2 regions of the Roseivirga sp. YIW32 genome follow, and region 1 is predicted to be linked to the other one. Evidence: riboswitches for the same ligand, from Rfam matches in the RefSeq annotation. Region 1 holds a riboswitch; the other holds the start of a gene.
The links. A riboswitch is a leader RNA that binds a small molecule or an ion and turns the genes downstream of it on or off. The one in region 1 is predicted to bind S-adenosylmethionine.
Positions count from the first base shown of each region.

Region 2: linked by a shared signal. The riboswitch ahead of AC2D6U_RS05810 (homocysteine S-methyltransferase family protein) and the one ahead of AC2D6U_RS10045 (homoserine O-acetyltransferase family protein) in region 1 are both predicted to bind S-adenosylmethionine.

Region 1 covers NZ_JBXVVG010000002.1:285,053-288,470, reverse strand. Annotated here, with positions in the region: gene AC2D6U_RS10050 (homoserine dehydrogenase) at 1-1,174, opposite strand, end outside; gene AC2D6U_RS10045 (homoserine O-acetyltransferase family protein) at 1,171-2,244, opposite strand; SAM riboswitch class I at 2,387-2,512, opposite strand; gene AC2D6U_RS10040 (hypothetical protein) at 2,784-3,410, shown strand.
Region 2 covers NZ_JBXVVG010000001.1:1,199,335-1,202,752, reverse strand. Annotated here, with positions in the region: gene gyrB (DNA topoisomerase (ATP-hydrolyzing) subunit B) at 1-884, shown strand, start outside; gene AC2D6U_RS05815 (Ppx/GppA phosphatase family protein) at 927-1,823, opposite strand; SAM riboswitch class I at 1,937-2,041, shown strand; gene AC2D6U_RS05810 (homocysteine S-methyltransferase family protein) at 2,084-3,100, shown strand; gene metH (methionine synthase) at 3,093-3,418, shown strand, end outside.

The sequences.
Region 1 (3,418 bases):
TTGGCGTCAAAACGATATTCACATCGGCATTGTTTTGCCAATTTCCTTCTACGATTTTTTCAAGGCAAAGTTCGCCGATCACATGGCTTTGTTCAAAGCTAAAACGTCTTTCCGATATGCTTTCAAATAGATGAAGATCGATCGCTTTTGGATTATTGAAACGGACATAGGCTTCGACCAAGGATTCGTTTGAGAATTGTTCGACTGGCAGACTGCGTCTTTTTTTGTATTCGTACTGATAATCATAACTCAAGGCCGACACGTCGGATAAGACGGCAGCTCCGGTTGGCAAACTACCTGCTCCTTTACCGATAAAGCGCTGTTCATCACAAAACTCACCGATTAAGCTAAGGGCATTGAATTCGTCTCTGACGTTAAGGAGACTGTGCGATTGATGAACAAATTGAGGCAAAACGAACGCAAAGACTTTGTTGCCTACTTTTCTGGCTGTGGCAAATAATTTGATTTCCAAATCATTGGCCCGTGCATAGTCGAGGTCATAGGCTGAGATTCGGTCGATGCCTAGCGTTAAAATGTCCTCAGGATGAACAAAGAGGCCAAAGGCATGGGCCAGTAAAATCACCAGTTTGTATTTTGCGTCTTCACCCTGTACATCAAGTCGAGGATCAGATTCTGCAAATCCCAAGGCTTGTGCTTTTTCCAAAGCAAGACCATAGGGTAGGTGCTGCGTGAAGACTTGCGTGAGAATGTAATTGGTCGAACCGTTCACAATACCCTGGAGGGCATTTAGGGGTTCATGACCAAAGTACTCTTCCAGGGTGCGAATGATGGGAATACTCCCGCATGCGGCGCCCTCATATAAAAGGGCCTTTCCGGTCTCCTCTTGCACCTTGACGAGCTCTTCAAGATGATTGGCGATCATTTTTTTGTTAGCCGAAACGACAGATTTTCCGTTTCGCAATGCTTGAATGACAAGCTCTTTCGCTACGGTAGCATCATCGATCAATTCGACAATGATGTCAATTTCTGGGTCTTTGATCAAGTCGCTCGGGTCTGTGGTGAACAGATGTTGGGGTAAGCTCCGATTTTTCTCAGGGTGCTTGATGCAGATTTGTTTGATCTCTCCTGAGAAATTGGTTGAATTGGTAATGGTTTCATATAGGCCTTGACCGACACAGCCAAAACCGAAAAGTCCTATAGTGAGTGATTTCATATCGTTTCTTGTGTTAGAAATTGTTGTAAATGATGGCTAATGGTGGTGGTTTCAATTAAAAAACCATCGTGGCCATAGTCAGAGGGGATGAGTTGATAGTTGGCATTGGAGATCATCTCGGCTAAAGCGTGTACTTCTTCCTTGTTAAAAAGCAGATCGCTTTCAATCGCTAAAACCAAGGTGTTTGCCTGAATGCGCCGAAGTGCTTGTTCAATGCCGCCTCGGTTGCGCCCAACATCGTGGGTGTCCATGGCCTTATTGAGCGTGTAATAGGTTCGTGCATCAAAGCGTTTGTTTAATTTTTCTCCTTGGTAGCGTTGGTAGCTTTCCGCTTTGTATTGATCTAAGCGGTTAGGCTCATCGACTTGAGAAGCATCAAAGCAGGTTTTCGATCGATAGGTCACCATCGCCATGGCGCGTGCCGCCTCTAATCCTTTCCAGCCGCCCTTAGGGGAGGAAGAGTAAAAGGAAGGGTCGGCTTCAATCGCCATCCGTTGCGCGGCTCGAATGCCTATGCCCCAACTTGAGCTTTTTGCTCCACAGGCCACAATTGCCAGCCGCTGAAAGAGTTGGGGTTCAGCGATCGCCCATTCCATCAGCTGTTGTCCGCCCATGGAGCCGCCGATGCCGAGGTAAATGCTCTCAATTTGTAAATGCGACTGCAACAGCTGATGGGTCTTGACCATGTCGCGAATGGTCAATAATGGAAAGTCATTCAGGTAGCGTTCTCCCGTCTCCGGATTAAAATCAAGTGGTCCGGTTGACCCATAGCATGAACCAATGATGTTGGCACAAACGATAAAGTGTTCCGAGGGATTGATGAGGTCATGGTTTCCGATGAGTCCTGGCCACCATTCCAAAGGGTTACTATTGGCTGTGAGGGCATGAAATACCCAGACCACATTGTCTCTGGTGGCATTTAATTCACCAAAGGTTTGGTAGCCAATCCGAATTTCCGGTAGGCAGCCACCAGACTCTAATTCAAAGGGTTGGTTATGGAAGTAATACGTTAATCTGTCGCCTGTTGCCTGAAAGTGGGCATCAGCAACGAATGCATTCGTTCTAAGCATGTTAAGATCGTTTGATGAAAAAAAGAAAAAGGGTGTGCTTGGACAACTTCTCAAGTTGTTTAGCAACAAAGGATCAACGGCTTAGCAACAGCTAGCTGAAAAATGATCTGACGAAATGTGTAAAATGATTCTCATGATAATCAATTTATATTCTCCCGAATGCCACTCGACACCCATTAGGGATCAGGATTTAGCACCGTTTCCCGATGGATCGGGATGGGTTGCTAGCGCTTCAAAGAGCCTGTCTCTCCACGCTTCTTTATAAATCGCTTCAAATTCCGAAGAAGGAATAAGAATGACTTGATGCTACAAACGTAGCGGGTTGAATCGATGATTCAAATTGAAGTTGTTAATATTTTTTACGTTAGAGTTGTCAGGAACATCAAAGGCTGAATAAATACAATTCAAGACTAATATTTGATAAGTTATAGTTCTTGTGATAAAAACTCTTCTCTGAGCTGCATAAGACTATCAATATATATACTTAAAAAATTATAAAAAATCATTGATTAATATTTATAATAGTATTAAAATCAAATATGAAAACACACATATTACCGGTAATTCTAGTTCTAGGAATTTGGAGTTGTCAAGAGCCAGATGAACTGCCTTTAGTTCAGGAACAATATGATTTTTTTCAACTGGTAGAGGAAGGATTAGACTTCGCTGCAAATGATTTAAGATCTAAAGGTATGTATTTAAACGATCTAGAAGCTATCATGCAATCCTTTGATGAGTTTCTGACGGAGACAATTGATATAGGGGATAATAATTTGTTGATCTCAAGTAGTACTTCAAATTCAGAATTGACCCCAGAATTAAGTCAGTTTATCGAACGAACTGAGCTTGATTTAGAAGATATCATAGTATCAGCAAATTCTTATGCTGAGATGGAGCAATTAATTTATCATTATGTTGACCGAACTAAGGAAGGATTGAATTCAGAGGAATTAAGTGTATTAATTCTTACAACTCATTTAGAATTGATTTATACGCGGTTCATTATTCAAAACGCTGACTTACTTGAATTTTCAAATCACCAGGGATCTAGTCATTCTGGTATATACTACCAGAAATCTGAAATTGAAGAATGGGGTTGGTCTAAACTAAAAAAGTGGGCTAAATGTGCTGTAGGGGTTGTTTCAGGCACAGACGGGAACGGTTAGTGGTTGTG
Region 2 (3,418 bases), on a different contig from region 1:
CGGTTGAAACTGCAGTTGGTGAAGTTTTGAATACCTATTTGGAAGAGAATCCGAAAAATGCCAAGCAGATCGTACAGAAGGTTATCCTCGCTGCCCAGGCACGTCATGCCGCTCGCAAAGCGCGCGAAATGGTGCAAAGAAAGAATGTGCTGTCAGGAACCGGTCTTCCCGGTAAACTAGCCGATTGCTCCTCTAAAGATCCGATGGAATGTGAACTCTATCTCGTAGAGGGTGATTCGGCAGGAGGATCCGCTAAACAGGGAAGGGATCGGAATTTCCAAGCAATCCTTCCGTTAAGAGGGAAAATCTTGAACGTAGAGAAGGCGCAAGAGCATAAGATCTATGATAATGATGAGATCAAGAACATGATCACCGCCTTGGGTGTGACCTTTGGTACGGAGGACGATGACAAAGCCCTCAACATGACGAAGTTGCGTTATCACAAGATCGTGATCATGACAGATGCGGACGTTGACGGAAGTCACATCCGTACTTTGATTCTGACCTTCTTCTTCCGTTATATGAGACCGCTGATCGATCAAGGATATTTGTACATCGCTCAGCCACCACTTTATTTATTAAAGAAAGGAAAGGATCAACGCTATTGCTGGAACGAGACCCAGCGTGCTCAGCTTATTCAAGAAATGGCCAAAGATGGCAAGGAAGATTCAGTGAATATTCAGCGCTATAAAGGACTTGGAGAAATGAATCCCGAACAACTTTGGGAAACGACCATGAATCCAGAATCGAGAAGTATGAAAAGAGTCAGTGTAGAATCAGCTGCTGAGGCAGATCATTTGTTCTCTATGCTGATGGGTGATGAGGTAGCTCCAAGAAGAGAATTCATTGAGCGTAATGCCAAGTACGCCAAAGTGGATATTTAAGACCTACGGGTTACAATTTTAGAAGGGGCTTTTGCCCCTTTTTTATTTCCCTAAGATGAGCTTGCTTTGGGGTCTTTGCTTTTGGTAAAGCATGTGGATGATGCCATCTTTGAGTCCTACGTCTGGAACGGTAATTTCTGCGGCGTTCGCCGACTCCATGGCATGGGCATATAATTTAGCCGCAGGCACGATGACATCGGCACGATCAGGATTCAGGTCAAGCTGATAAATACGTTCATCGATGCTTAATCGATCGATCATCTGTTGGGTTTTGTAAAGCTGCTCTAATGAGAGAACGCGTTGTCCGGCATCAGTAGATAACTCATAAAGCTTGGCAATATTTCCGCCTGTACCTACCGCTTTTATGGGGCTACTCTGATCAATATGCTTTTGAATCCATTCAAACATATCTCTGAGTTTTTCACCTGAATTTTTAAGCTCTAGTCCTCTAACTGAGCCAAGCTTATAGGAGGTGGAATGGTTGACTTTGCCGTCTTGAATAATATTGAGCTCAGTACTTCCGCCTCCAACATCGATATGTAAGAATTGGCCAACGTCCAATTGACCAATCACCACAGAATTGATGAGTCGAGCTTCCTCCTCACCACTGATCAAATGGATCTTTAGGTCGTATAATTGATGTACTTCTTTAATGATACTTCGACCGTTTTCGCTTTCCCGAAGGGCAGAGGTAGCACAGGCATAATAGGCATCTACTTCATATAGGTCAATGAGGAGTTTAAAGGCGTTCATTAAGCGATAGAACTTCTTCTTGTTCTTTACCTTGATTTTCCCTTCAGTAAATACATCATGTCCCAAGCGTAGGGGGAACCTGACATATTCTACCTTCTTGAAGCGGTCAATGCCTTGATAACTCACCACACGGTAAACGAGAAAGCGAATGGCATTTGAGCCGATGTCTATTGCTGCTAATATCAAATCGATGGAATTTAGTCTTTAATAAGGTCTTAAGCAATGTTACTTGGTGTGTCGCGATGTTAAAAATTTACCGTTGGATTAAGACTTTAATTCATTTATGCACATCTTTGCACTGCTTATCAAGAAAGGCGGAGGGACTAGGCCCTTAGATGCCTTAGCAACCTGGGTGGGACCAGGTGCTAATTCCTAGCTCCGAGCTATCGGAGAAAAGATGAGAATGAAACCCTTTCCACTTTCTCGATAGGCCATAGATTGATCATATGGCAGTTAACATAGAAGATTTACTAAAAGAACGAGTGCTTGTTCTTGATGGGGCCATGGGCACCATGATTCAACGACATACACTGGAAGAAGAGGACTTCAGGGGAGATAGGTTTCAGGACCATCACAAGCCCCTGAAAGGCAATAACGATCTGTTGTCGATTACTCGTCCAGATATTATCAAAGATATTCATGAGCAATACTTTGCTGCGGGCGCTGATATTGTAGAAACCAACACGTTTAGTGGTACGACGATCGCTCAGGCGGATTATGATCTCCAAAAGGCGGTTTATGACATCAATTTTGAGTCGGCCAGAATAGCCAAAGAAGTCGCTATCGCGTTTACGGAAATAGAACCTGAGAAACCTCGGTTCGTAGCAGGTTCAATGGGGCCTACCAATAGAACAGCCTCACTTTCTCCTGATGTGAACGACCCAGGCTATCGCGCAGTTACCTTTGACGATTTAGTTGAAGCCTACAAACAGCAAACCATTGCCTTGATCGAAGGTGGCGTAGACCTTTTATTAGTTGAAACCGTTTTTGATACCTTGAATGCAAAGGCAGCCTTGTTTGCGATCGAATTGGCCTTCGATGAAAAACAGTTAAGGATGCCAATCATGGTTTCAGGAACAATTACCGACGCGAGCGGGAGAACCCTTTCCGGTCAAACCACGGAAGCCTTCTTGATATCTGTTTCACACATGCCCATTATGTCTATTGGATTGAATTGTGCATTGGGAGCCGAGCAATTAAGACCTTATTTAAAAACGCTTGCGGAAAAAGCACCTTTCTACACCAGTGCTCACCCCAATGCAGGCTTGCCTAATGAGTTTGGCGAATACGATCAAACACCAGAAGAAATGGCCACCCAAATCGAGAGTTTTTTAAATGATGGGTTCTTGAATATTGTAGGTGGCTGCTGTGGAACGACACCCGAACACATCAAGAAGATCGCCGAAGCAGCAGCTAAGATCAATCCAAGAAAAATTAATCAAGAGGAGGTAATCAATGAGTAAGCAGGAGGTTAGACTAAGGCTTTCCGGATTGGAGCCATTAATTGTGACACCTGAGATTCCATTTGTCAATGTGGGAGAGCGAACCAATGTGACCGGTTCGAAGCGTTTTGCTCGATTGATCAAAGAGGAACAGTATGAAGAGGCCTTAGAGGTGGCTCGCAATCAAGTTGAAGGCGGTGCGCAAATTCTTGACGTCAACATGGACGAAGGGATGCTCGATGGCAAAGAAGCCATGGTGAAGTTTCTTAACCTCATTGCGGCGGAACCAGACATTGCGCGGATTCCGATTATGATCGATTCCTCGAAATGGGAGATCAT